3 regions of the Agrobacterium sp. GW821-FHT14E08 genome follow, and region 2 is predicted to be linked to each of the others. Evidence: riboswitches for the same ligand, from Rfam matches in the RefSeq annotation. Region 2 holds a riboswitch; each other region holds the start of a gene.
What was found. Region 2 has a riboswitch for cobalamin ahead of AC1ROR_RS18570 (DUF1636 family protein). Riboswitches for the same ligand answer to the same signal wherever they lie in the genome.
Positions count from the first base shown of each region.

Region 1: it holds a riboswitch for cobalamin, as region 2 does, so the genes downstream of both, AC1ROR_RS15195 (ABC transporter substrate-binding protein) here and AC1ROR_RS18570 (DUF1636 family protein) in region 2, are expected to answer to the same signal.
Region 3: it holds a riboswitch for cobalamin, as region 2 does, so the genes downstream of both, AC1ROR_RS08845 (CbtB domain-containing protein) here and AC1ROR_RS18570 (DUF1636 family protein) in region 2, are expected to answer to the same signal.

Region 1 is NZ_JBXAPJ010000003.1:532,017-536,341, reverse strand. Features, by position in the region: gene AC1ROR_RS15210 (pseudoazurin) at 1-268, opposite strand, end outside; gene AC1ROR_RS15205 (ABC transporter ATP-binding protein) at 265-1,065, opposite strand; gene AC1ROR_RS15200 (FecCD family ABC transporter permease) at 1,062-2,090, opposite strand; gene AC1ROR_RS15195 (ABC transporter substrate-binding protein) at 2,087-3,115, opposite strand; cobalamin riboswitch at 3,276-3,510, opposite strand; gene AC1ROR_RS15190 (GNAT family N-acetyltransferase) at 3,631-4,325, opposite strand, start outside.
Region 2 is NZ_JBXAPJ010000005.1:85,568-89,892, forward strand. Features, by position in the region: gene cbiB (adenosylcobinamide-phosphate synthase CbiB) at 1-371, shown strand, start outside; gene AC1ROR_RS18560 (cobyric acid synthase) at 358-1,815, opposite strand; gene cobO (cob(I)yrinic acid a,c-diamide adenosyltransferase) at 1,817-2,434, opposite strand; cobalamin riboswitch at 2,569-2,780, shown strand; gene AC1ROR_RS18570 (DUF1636 family protein) at 2,899-3,324, shown strand; gene cobW (cobalamin biosynthesis protein CobW) at 3,321-4,325, shown strand, end outside.
Region 3 is NZ_JBXAPJ010000002.1:14,287-18,611, reverse strand. Features, by position in the region: gene AC1ROR_RS08855 (c-type cytochrome) at 70-504, shown strand; gene AC1ROR_RS08850 (c-type cytochrome) at 589-1,509, shown strand; cobalamin riboswitch at 1,603-1,838, shown strand; gene AC1ROR_RS08845 (CbtB domain-containing protein) at 2,001-2,183, shown strand; gene AC1ROR_RS08840 (CbtA family protein) at 2,195-2,905, shown strand; gene AC1ROR_RS08835 (hypothetical protein) at 2,910-3,224, shown strand; gene AC1ROR_RS08830 (type 1 glutamine amidotransferase family protein) at 3,396-3,962, opposite strand; gene AC1ROR_RS08825 (GNAT family N-acetyltransferase) at 3,984-4,325, opposite strand, start outside.

The sequences.
Region 1 (4,325 bases), on a different contig from region 2:
CCATGCCCTCTATGGTCGCGGCATTGTGGCTCTTATGGGTCGGCACGAAGCGAACGCGATCGCCGGGAGCGATCTCGAGAAAATCGGGTTCGAACACCATCGGGCCTTTTTCGCCCCGGTTCAGCATCTTCACCTCGAAAGTTTCCGCCATGGCGTGAAGGGGAAAACCAGTGATCGCCGCCAGGGCAATTCCAGCAACAACGCGAAGCGTTTTCATGTTTGGAATTACGCCAAAACCAATGTTTTCGAGCGTCATCAATTTCATCATCGTGCCAGTACTTTCCTTGGGTGATCGGCTGCCCCGTGGGCCGGCAGAAAACGAATGTGGGAAAAGCCACCCTCATCCGTGGTGACAACCGACTGCACCCCGAAAACGGAAGCGATCGTCGCTGAAGTCAGAACCTCATGCGGCGGACCGACCGCGATCAATTCGCCCCGGTGCAAGATGGCGACGCGGTCGCAGAACATGGCGGCGTGATTGAGATCGTGCAGCGCCGCGACGACGGTAAGGCCCTGCCGGCGCACCAGATCGAGCAGGCCGATCTGGTGGCCGATGTCGAGATGGTTGGTCGGCTCGTCCAGAAGCAGGATATGTGGCTCCTGCGCCAGCGCGCGGGCGATGTGCAGCCTCTGCCGTTCGCCGCCGGAAAGGTGATGCCAGCTTCGATCCGCCTTGTCCGCCATGTCGACATTTTCAAGCGCCGCATCGACGATGGCATCATCCTTTGACGACCATGCGGAAAGCGGGCCGAGATAGGGTGTGCGTCCAAGTTCGACAGCCTGTCGCGCGCTGATACGTTCGGTGGTTTCGGCCTGCTGCTCCACAAAGGCGAGCCTGCGGGCAAGCTCGCGCCGCCCGAATGAGGCAAGCGGCTCCTCGCCAAGCGTGACGTGACCTCTGCGCGGTTTACGGATGCCGGCCAGCATGGAAAGAAGCGTGCTTTTACCCGAGCCGTTCGGCCCGATAATGCCGAGGAACTCGCCGGAACCAACATCCAGTGAAACGCCGCGGACGATTTCGATGTTGCCGGCATGGAAATGCAGATCGTGGGCGGACAATCTCATGACCGACCCCTTTTCTGCCCAAGGATGAAGGCAAAGGCGGGCGCACCGACGAGCGCGGTGATGACCCCGATGGGCAGCACCTGCCCGGGAATGACGATACGGGAGAGAATATCGGCGACGATCATGAAAATCGCGCCGGTCAGCGCCGTCACCGGCAGCAACAGCCCATGGCGAACGCCGACGAAGATGCGCGCCGCATGGGGAATGACGAGGCCAACGAAGCCGATGGAACCGACCAGCGACACCATGACCGCCGTCATGATCGCCGAAACCGAGATCAGCACCGCATAGACCCAGCGCACGGGGATGCCGAGCGAGGCTGCGGCCTGGCCGCCGAAGGCGAAGGCATCCAGCGCGCGGGCGTACCAGAGGCATACCGCAAGACCGGCGAGGCAGACCGGCAGGGCCAGCCACACATCCGGCCAGCGCACGCCCGAAAGATTGCCCAGAAGCCAGAACATGATGCCGCGCGCCTGTTCGGCATTGGCGGATTTTGTGACAATGAACGAGGTCATGGCATTAAAGAGCTGCGAACCGGCGACCCCCGCCAGGATGATGGCGCTGTTGCCGTGCCCGGCCCTGACCGCCAGAAGGCTGACCAGCGAAAAAGCAACAAAAGCCCCGATCAGGGCGCCCGCCGGCATCGTCAGGAACCCGGCGCCGAAGCCCAGAAGCGCCACGGCGACTGCCCCCGTGGAGGCGCCTGCGGAAATGCCGAGAATATAGGGATCGGCAAGCGGATTGCGCAAAAGCGATTGCAGCACCGCACCGGCGAGCGCCAGCGAAGCACCGCAACAGGCGGCGACGACGGCGCGGCTGAGACGGTAGCTCCACACGATGCCCTCATCCAGCGGCTCCAGCGGATAACCCGCGTGGAAGACACGGTTTGCGATGGTTTTCGCCACCACATCGAAGGGAATGGCGGTCTCGCCGATGGCCGCACCAGCCATCAGCGCCACGAGCAGCAGGGCGAGCGCGGCAAAAGCCAGACCCGCCCTGCCGAGATGGACGGAAAAACCGTTCACTTGGCGAGGCCGGCGGCGGAAATCGCCTCGGCCAGCGTTTCGATGCCCTCAATCGTGCGGATCGTCGGGTTCATCGCCTGTGCGTCCATGTCAAAGACGTGTTTGTCCTTGACGGCGGGCATGATGCTGGCAACCGGATCGGTCGCGAGGAACTTGTGTTTGACGGCAACATCGTCGGCGGGGAAACGGCGACGGTCCATCTTGCCGGCGACGATCACGGTCGGATTGGCCTTGGCGATGGTTTCCCAGCCGACGGTTGGCCATTCCTCATCGCTTTCAATGACATTCTTAAGCCCGAGCGCAGACATGATGTAACCTGGCGCACCCTTGCGGCCGGCTACATAGGGATCGATATCGAGTTCGGCGCTGGAGAACCAGAAGACGGCGGAAAGCTTGCCATTCACCGAGGCAATCTTGGCGCGGGCCGCCTCTTCGCGCTTCTTCAGGTCAGCAACGACGTCTTCGCCGCGCTCCTGCACGTTGAATATCTTGGCGAGGTCGCGGACCTCCTGATAGATCAGGTCCATGGTGAAAACGGTGTTGCGCACGCCATCGCCACCGCCGGAATTGTCCTTGCCCAGGCAATCGGCGGGTGATGTATAAACGGGAATACCGAGCTCGGCGAATTGCGCCGGCGTTCCGACAACACCCTCAGGGCCGATCTGCCACTGGAACTGCGTCGTCACAAGGTCCGGCTTCTTGCCGACCACGGCCTCAAAACTCGGATCGTTGTCGGCCAGCCGCTCCACCTTGGCATTGGCCTCCTCGTAACCCTTCAGAACCGGACCGATCCACAGCGCCGTGCCCACTACCCTGTCGGCGACGCCGAGCAGATAAAGAACCTCGGTCGTGCTCTGCCCCACGGATACGGTGCGGGCAGGCGCCTGTTTGAAGGTGATCTCCTGACCGCAGCTGTTGATCGTCAGGGGATAGACCGTTTCGGCAGCCCTGGCGGAAACGGGCAAAGCCGCAAGGGCAGCGGCCAGAAAGCCGGCATAGGGCGGCAGGCGTCTAGAATGCAACATATGTTCTCCAGTCGAAATTAAATCGCTTGTTCCAGAGCAGCAGGCGTTAGAACGCGCAGCAACAGCGGAACGTCTTGTACGGAGAACAACGACGGGACGCAAACCAAATGTTATGAAATAACATTACAATCTCCTCCTCCGGGCTTCCCCGCCCGTAACGATGGTTCATATTTTGACGGCAGGTCTCCTGGCTCACGAATTTGCGCCGTTCATCTGCCTTCCCGCATTCCGCAGAACACAGTGGCATGACGCGTCGAAGCGTCACGAGGATGAACGGCAATCCGCTTACAGTTGCGGGGGCAGCCACGGCATTGGGTCATAATAATCACCCGCACCATGTTCCCTATTAATCCCTTCGCCTTTCGGCCTCAGGAACCGTCGCTTTCTCACATAAGGGGCAAGAGGCGGGGCGTCAATTGCCAAAGCATGTCTGCCGAAAGTGTGAGGGCGGACCTGAGGCAAAGACATGGATCAAACAAAATCCTGAAGCGCATCGCGTGCGTCGGCGCCGCCGTTCAACACAATGAAGGGCCTGCCAGCGCGAAAACTCTGGCGGCACCGGTGCTCACCGGTTGCGGCACGTTTTTCGACATGGTGGTGAGCGTCTCGATCACGACAAGCCCGGATTGCGTTAGAAAATCGGTGAAGGGGCCACCGCTACAACTATTATCGAGGCGCACCAGCTGATCCTCCAGATCGGCAAAATGCCGTCTCACAAGAGCTATGGCATCCGTCTCTTCACTCGCGACCACCGGGCCAACGATGTGACCCCGCCCCGCCGCACGGCGCAGCGCAAAAGCGATGAGACGATCCGCCTCGAACAGACCATAGCCCGTATTCTCACGCAGAAGTCGCTGCAAGACGCCATGGCGGGAAACACCGAAGGCCGCCCGGTCTATCGCCGCCACCTCCGGCAGATGTTCTTCCGATAGCGACTCTATCCTTCGTTTTTTGCCAGATGGCGGCGTCTCGGCAAGGCACCGTGCCTTTCCGCGAAAAAGATGCACTTTTTCCGTATCGCCGGCAAAACCAAGTCTGGAAAACAGCCGCCGCGACACATCCGTGGCGTTCAGCCGAAGGGAGATGGCGGGAAACTTTCCGATCAGTTGCCGCACCAGCCACGGCGCAACGCCCTGCCCCTGCAAGCGTGGAGACACAATGACCATGCCGAGCGTCGCAAAGCCCTGATCATAGGGAAACAGCATGGCGG
Region 2 (4,325 bases):
CCTCTGCCCGGCTGGACGATCTGGTCAACCTGCCGGCTTCCCGGTTGAGTGGCGGTCTTTTTGTCTTTGCGGCATTTTTTGTGAAGGGCGCATCGCCGAGCGGGGCCATCGCTGCGATACGGCGAGATGCGCATCATCATCGCTCGCCCAATGCCGGCTGGCCGGAGGCGGCGCTTGCGGGTGCCCTCGGCTTCGCCCTTGCGGGTCCGCGTTCCTATGGCGGGCAGATGATCGAGGCGCGGTTCATGGGCGAAGGCGGGAGGGCGTCGCTCGTCGCTGGCGATATTCGCAAAGCGTTGCGGCTGGCGCGGATCGCCGACCTCCTGCTGATCGGCTTGTTCGGGCTGCTGGCAGTCCTTATCGTGCTATAGAAAGCAGTCTGTCGAGATCGAGGTGCTGTTCCATATGCGCTGCCAGACGGTCGAGAACGTCGTCCACCTGCGCTTCGTAGTTCAGTTTCGTGCTGTGTCCGCCAAGCCGTTCAAGCCATGCGCCGCGCTGGCGGTCATCCGCGAACAGGCCGTGTATGTAGGTGCCGAAGATGCCGCCATCGGGCGATATGATACCGTCGGCACGGCCATCTATGGTCGAAAATGGCTGGCTGCCCGCTGCGCTTTTTGTTTCACCCACATGCATTTCATAGCCGGATAAGTTAATTCCGTCGAAGCTTCTGCCCTGCACGGAAACAAGCCTCTTGTCGCCGGTCAGAACCGTCGTCACGTCCAGCAGGCCAAGCCCTTCCACCGTCGCTGGCGGTCCTTCGATGCCGTGAGGGTCGGAAATAGTTTTTCCAAGCATCTGGTATCCACCGCACAGCCCAAGAACATAGCCGCCGCGTCTGGCATGGGCCTTGATATCGATATCGAGACCCGCAGCTTTCAGCACGGCGAGATCGGCAATGGTGGATTTCGAGCCGCAGAGCAGGACCAGATGGCAATCAGCGGGAATGGTGTCGCCCGGCCGTATGCGGATCAACTCCACCTCCGGCTCCATGTCCAGCGGATCGAGATCATCGAAATTGGAAATATGCGGCAGGATCGGCACGGCGATGCGGATCTTTGCATCGGGCTTTCGCCCAGCCGGGCCGGAAAGTCCAAGAGCATCCTCTGCCGGCAGTTTCGCGGCATCGGAAAAATGGGGCAGAAGCCCGATTGACGCCCAGCCGGTCGTTTCCGCAATCATCCGCATGCCGTCCGAAAACAGGGCCGGATCGCCGCGAAAGCGGTTGACGATAAAGCCTTTTATCATTGTGGCATCGTCTGGTTCGACCACGGTTTTTGTGCCGATGAGGCTTGCGATGACCCCGCCCCGGTCGATATCTCCGATCAGGATCACCGGCGCATCAGCGGCGCGAGCGAAACCCATATTGGCGATGTCGTTGGCGCGCAGGTTGATTTCGGATGCGCTGCCCGCCCCTTCCACCAGCACCAGATCCGCCTGATTTTTCAGGAGCTCGAAGCTTTCCAGCACACGCGGCATCAGCCCGGCCTTCATGTGCTGATATTCGGCCGCTTTGGCGTTGCCGACGATTTTGCCCTGCACCACCACCTGCGCGCCGGTTTCACTCTGCGGCTTCAGCAGCACCGGGTTCATGTGAACGGAGAGCGGAACACCCGCTGCACGCGCCTGCAGCGCCTGTGCGCGGCCGATCTCGCCGCCATCGGCGGTGACGGCGGCATTATTCGACATGTTCTGCGGCTTGAACGGCATGACGGACAGGCCTCGCTTGACGAAGGCGCGGGCGAGGCCGGCGACCATCAGCGATTTGCCGACGTCGGAGCCGGTTCCCTGAAACATCAGCACGCGTGCAGCCATGTTAGAATTCTATCCCCGCCTGTGCTTTCACGCCCGCCTTGAAATGATGTTTGACGAGGGTCATTTCAGTCACCATGTCGGCGGCGTCGATCAGCGGTTGCTTGGCGTTGCGGCCGGTAACGATGACATGCAGATCGGGCCTGCGGCTGGAAAGGGTTTCAACGACGTTTTCCAGCGGCAGGTAATCGTAACGGAGCGCGATGTTCAGCTCATCGAGGATCAGCAGGCCGATGGTCTCGTCCGCCATCAGGACCTTGGCTTCCTCCCAGGCCTTCGTGGCTGCCGCGACATCGCGCTTCAGATCCTGCGTGTCCCAGGTGAAGCCCTCACCCATGGTGCGCCAGACAACCTTATCGCCGAAGAGCGTCAGGGCCTGCTGTTCACCCGTTGACCATGCACCCTTGATGAATTGCACCACACCGACCCTGCGCCCGGTGCCGAGCATGCGCAAGGCGAGACCGAAAGCGGCTGTGGATTTGCCTTTGCCCGGGCCTGTATTGATCATCAGCAGGCCTTTTTCGATGGTCTTCCCGGCCACTTCAGCATCCTGAACCGTCTTGCGGTTGACCATTTTCTGCCGGTGACGTTCGGCTTCGCCGTCGCTGATGTCGCGTGTCATCGCGTTTTCCTTTTCATCCAGCGGCGCGGGACCGGATGCCCCTGCCATTCGGAGCGGCGACTATACTCAATTTGCCGCACCCGGCAATGCGTGAGGGACAGGGCCGCGGCATTGACCCCCACGCCCGTTCAGCCTAAGGGTAAGGCACTGACGGTCTTTTCCCGGCAACGGGAAAAGCTAAGAGGGAACACGGTTCCACCCTGACAAGGTCATTCCGTGGCTGCCCCCGCAACTGTAAGCGGTAAGCCCGCACCGTAAAGCCACTGGACCCTCAATATGGTTCGGGAAGGCGGTGTCTGGGTGTAGAGCCGCGAGCCAGGAGACCTGCCGTTTCAGGAAAAACGTCTGCCGGGCGGGGTGCTCCGGTCAGTCGGTTAGATCGAACATCCGGTTTGCGCCGACGCGTAGGCCGTTTTCGACATCCGCACCCCGAGATTTTTGCTAGGCGCGGGAAACGATACGGTTTGGATATTTCAGCGACATCTTCATGCTCGAGCGAGAATAGGCAAGACGAAACGGCGTCCGGCGTGATCGTCTTCGTTTGCAGAAGCTGTCGCGATGAAGCCGACCCCAATGCCGAACCACGCCCCGGTTCGCGTCTCGCCGACGCCGTCATCGCGAAGGCGAAAGAATCCGGCACTATCGTTCGTTCCGTCAATTGCCTTGCCAATTGCAAGCGCGGCCTTAGCGCTGTGCTGCGCAGCGCCAATGGCTGGTCCTATGTATTCGGCGGGCTGACACCCGGTGACGCGGAAGACCTGCTGACCGGCGCACGGCTGTTGGCTGCCGCTCCCGATGGCCTGATGCCCTGGCGCGGCCGCCCCGAACCATTGAAGCGCGGCATGGTGGCGCGCATTCCCCCATTCGATTTTACCGAGGAGAGATCATGAGCACCCTTCTGGACCGCGTTCCCTGCACCATCGTCACCGGCTTTCTGGGGGCCGGCAAAACAACGCTACTGCGCGGCCTTCTCGAAAAACTCGACGGCAAGCGGCTGGCGATCATCGTCAACGAATTTGGCGATATCGGCATTGATGGTGAAATCCTCAAAGGCTGCGGCATTGAAAGCTGCCCCGAAGAAAACATCGTCGAACTGGCCAATGGCTGCATCTGCTGCACCGTGGCGGATGATTTCCAGCCCGCCATCGAACAGATTCTGAGCCGCCAGCCGAAGGTGGAGCACATTCTCATCGAGACCTCGGGACTTGCCCTGCCCAAGCCGCTGGTGCAGGCTTTCCAATGGCCGGCGATCAAGAGCCGCGTGACGGTGGACGCCGTTGTGGCCGTCGTGGATGGTGCCGCCCTTGCCGAAGGGCAGGTGGCGCACGACATGGAAGCCCTTGCCGCCCAGCGGGCCAATGACGGGGCGCTGGATCACGACGACCCGGTTGAAGAGGTATTCGAAGATCAGGTCGCCTGCGCCGATCTTATCGTGCTGACCAAGGCCGATCTCCTGGACGTTGCCGGCCTCGACAAGGCCAAGGCGCATATCCTCGAGCATCTGCCGAAGGCCGCAAAGATCGTGGTCGCTTCGAATGGCGCCATCGACCCCGCCGTGCTGATCGGTCTTGGTCTTGCTGTGGAAGAGGATATCGAAAATCGCCGTACCCATCACGATGGTGAACTTGACCACGAGCATGACGATTTCGACAGCTTCGTCATCGATCTGCCGGCCGTGACCGATCCGGAAGCGCTGGCAGCCCGTATCGCCGAGACGGCGGCTGCGGAAAATGTCCTGCGCATCAAGGGCTTCATCGAGGTTTCCGCAAAGCCGATGCGCCTGCAGGTGCAGGCTGTCGGCAGCCGCGTGAACCACTATTACGACCGGCCTTGGGCCGCGGGCGAGGAGCGCCGCAGCCGCCTCGTCGTCATCGGCGAAAAGGGCATCAAC
Region 3 (4,325 bases), on a different contig from region 2:
CCGGAAAGGGCATCCTCGCGCCGTTCCATCTAGCGTCCGGTATCCCAGCCGGAATCAAGGAGAGAGTCTATGAAATTGAAAACCATCGCGGCGGCCATGCTTTTCGGCTGTCTTTGCGCCGGAGCGGTCTATGCTGCCGGCGAAGTCGAAAAACGTGAAGGCATGATGAAGCAGATCGGCGGCTCCATGGGCGCGCTCGCCGCCATCTCCAAGGGTCAGAAGCCTTACGACGCTGACGTCGTGAAAGCCGCCGTGACGGCCATCAGCACCAATGCCAAGGCTTTCCCCGACCAGTTCCCGCCCGGCAGCGAGGCCGGCAGTGCGGCGGCACCCGCCATCTGGGAAAATTTCGAGGACTTCAAGGCAAAGGCCGCCAAGCTGGGCGCGGATGCGGACACGGTTCTTGCCAATCTCCCCACCGATGAGGCAGGCGTCACCACCGCCATGAAGACGCTCGGCGCCGATTGCGGCACCTGCCATCAGACCTATCGTCTGAAGAAATAATCCTTTCAAAACGCCGCTTTCCGGCGGCGTTTTTCAGGCCTGGAAAGACACCTGACCCAGTCAGGTGAGAGTGGGGAGAGGGGCATGTCTTCCATTTGGACGAAGCTTGCGGGCGGGATCGCGATTGCGGCCGTTGCGGGTTATGGTATTTTCGCCTGGGTGACGGCGCCTGAGCGACAGGCGCCCAGCCATTGGGTGAGCCTTGGCGAGCCGGATCTGGCCAATGGCGAAACGCTGTTCTGGGCGGGCGGCTGCGCCAGTTGCCATGCCGCACCCGATGCCAAGGGCGATGCGCTTTTGATGCTTTCGGGCGGGCAGGCGCTGAAAAGCCCCTTCGGCACCTTCCATGTGCCCAATATTTCCTCCGATCCGCAACATGGTATCGGCAGCTGGACGCTGGCCGAATTCGGCGATGCCATGACGCGCGGTGTCGGCAAGAACGGGGAACATCTCTACCCGTCCTTTCCCTATGCCTCCTATGCCCGCATGACGCAGAAGGACATCAACGACCTCTACGGTTATCTGAAAGTCCTGCCCGCCAGCCAGAACGACGCGCCGGATCACGACCTGCCGTTCCCCTTCAATATGCGCATGGCGCTGGGCGGCTGGAAATTCCTTTATTTCGACCCCTCGGCGCGGCCCCGCGTCGAGCTTGCCAACGCCAATGCCGAATTGCTGCGCGGCCAATATCTGGTGGAAGGGCCTGGCCATTGCGGCGAGTGCCACACACCGCGCAATGCGCTCGGCGGATTCCAGACGGATAAATGGCTGGCCGGCGGTCCCAATCCGGAAGGCGAGGGCCGTATTCCCGACATCACCCCCGGTTCGCAAAGCATGGGCGCCTGGGCGGCGGCCGATATTGCCAGCTATCTGGAAACCGGCTTCACCCCGGAATTCGACAGCGTCGGCGGTTCCATGGTCAAGGTGCAGCAGAATATGGCGCATCTGACGGCCGATGACCGCGATGCCATCGCCGCCTATCTGAAGGCGATCCCGTCGCGTTAGAGCCTGATACCTCTCCTCCGTCATCCCCGGGCCTGACCGGAGGATGACGGAGGAGAGGTAGGTAAGCGCCATTGACTCCCGACCCCGCCCATCGGATAACAATCCTGTGATGGTTCCTTCCGGGCATTCCGGAAGGTGAAAAGGGAACACGATAGGGAGAAATCCTCATTCGTGGCTGCCCCCGCAACTGTGAGCGGAGAGCCTGAAACGAAATGCCACTGGCAAGCCATCTCGCCGGGAACCCAGGGTTTCCAGAGAGGGTGATGCCGGGAAGGCGTTTCAGGTTTTGACCCGTAAGCCAGGAGACCTGCCATCACGGAAATATCCATGCCGGCGGGGTGTCCGGAAGAGCGGAATGTCAGGGTGGTGGGATCAACTTCTCCCTGTGTCAGTCTCGTATCCCCGTGGTGAAGTGTATCGTATGCGGCTCGACGGCCTTTGCTGTTCGGCCGCGTCCAGAGGCGCGGGGTCGCGCCGCAAGAGGGGTCACCATGTCCATCAACCAGAATACGGCCAATTCAGCCGTTTCCGCAAAAACAACCAGCTTTGCGCAATCGCTGACGGCGATCATGCTTGGCCTGTTTGTTGTCGGTTTTGTCGGCTTTTCCCATGTGGAAGCCGTTCACAATGCCGCGCATGACACGCGCCATGCCAATGCCTTCCCCTGCCATTGAGGGGAAACCGCATGTCGTCTTTTCGCAATATCGTCTTTACCGCCGTTCTCGTCGGCATTCTCGGCGGTTTCGCCGTTTCGGCCATGCAGGCTTTCGGCACGACGCCGCTCATCCTTCAGGCGGAAACCTATGAAAGCGCCGGCGAAGCACCCCACAGCCATGATGCGGCGGCGCCCGGTGCTGCCGTTCCTGCCCATGAGCATAACGATGAAGCCTGGGCTCCGGCCGACGGCTTCGAGCGCACCGCCTATACCGTCGCCGCCAATGTTCTCACCGCCATCGGTTATGCGCTGGTGCTGACCGGCCTCATTTCGCTGCGTGGCACGAATGGCGGCTGGCGTGAAGGCCTTCTCTGGGGTGTTGCCGGTTTTGCCGCCGTCATGCTGGCCCCGATGATCGGCCTGCCGCCGGAACTGCCGGGCAGCCCGGCTGCCGCGCTCGAGGCACGGCAGATCTGGTGGCTTGCGACGGTTGCCGCAACCGCGGGCGGCATTGCGTTGATCGCCTTCCGCCGCGAACCCTGGGCCATCATATTGGCGCTGGTGCTGATCGTCGCACCGCATGTGGTGGGCGCACCCTTGCCTCCGGAAGGCGAACATGCGCTGGCACCGCTGCCGCTCGAGCGTCAGTTCATCGTCGCCGCCACCGTGACCAGCTTCGTTTTCTGGGCTCTGCTTGGAACATTGAGCGCGTTTTTCCTGAAGCGCTTCCAGCAGGCGTAAATCCATGCAGGACGCAGCGGAATGGAGTGAGGAACTCGATGCGCTGCGTTTTGCCGTTCCCGGTCACGGCGCTTTCTGCGCCGTGCACCGTCTTGCCTTCAAGGCGGTTCTCGGACCGAGCCCCGGACACGAGGCGGCTCTCACCTTTTTCCATGACCACGAGGCCGCCTTCGTCGGGGCAGCCCTTTCCAAGATAAAACGTGCAAATTTGCCCGCCGGCCGCAGCCTGCATCTGAACAGCCGCGATATTCGCCGGGCGATTGCCGGGGAGGGTGAGGAGCCGGCGGCGCGCGTGTGCCGGGTGCTGGATCGGCGATAATCCTCGCTATTCTCACCTCCGTCATCCCGGCCTTGAGCCGGGATCCAGCCAGCCCAAGTCTTTGGGCTGAAAAGACTCTTTTCGCCGCGCGGACGCGCGTCGGCTGGATTCCGGCTCAAGGCCGGAATTACGGGGAGTAGAGGGAGTGCAAACAACCGAGACGGCTGCGCCTCAGCGATGCTCTGCCGCAAAAACCTGAAGTTCCGCCTCGGCTTCCGGACCAAAGAGGCCGAGGTGTTTCAGGATTTCCACAGCGAAACTGACCGGCGCGCTGCCGGCGGCGGTGACGATGCCGCCATCGCTGACCGCTTTCGGCTGGTCGCGATAAAGGTTTTCACCGCTATAGGCCGGATAGGCCTTGTGGGATGCCAGCGAATTGCCGGTATGGGCGACATCGTTCAGAACGCCCGTGCCGCCGAGCGCGCTCGCCGCCGCGCAGATGCCGGCCACCAGCCGGTCCCTGTCGCGAAACCGGTGCACCAGCCCGCCAAGATCGACAGCCGTGCCCTTTTCCCAGCTGAGACCACCGGGAACGATGAGAGCATCGATATTCTCAGGATCGAGCGCGTCATAGGACGTGTCAGGCGTCACATTCAGCCCGCCCATGGAGGTTACCGGCCGGCCATCGGGCGTGGCGTAAACGATCTCGACGCCGAGATAGCTGCGTGCTGCGGCAGCAAGCAGCGCCGGTTCCCAGTCCGCAAAATCCTGCGCGAGCGCAATGGCGATCCGTGTCATGGCCGTCTCCGTGGTTTTTAATCAGGCGATGGCCTGCATGTAGCGCATGCCGGTGACCGGGCGGGGCGCGAAATCCATGTTTTCGTAGAAACGATGCGCCGCCACATTGCCGGTCGTGGCGCTGACGGAAAGATAGTCGCAGCCCAGCCGCTTGGCGATATCGCGGGCGCGGGAAACGAGGTGCTGGCCGGTGCCATGGCCACGATGGCCGTCACGCACGAAGAGATGGTGCAGCTCAAGTCCGCGCTGACCTTCCTGCGCCCTGTAGAGCGGCAGAAGCAGGGCGTAGCCGATCAGCGCGCCATCGGCTTCCGCAACCAGCCCATGCACCCAGGGCAGGGGGCCGAACAGGTCGCGTTCCAG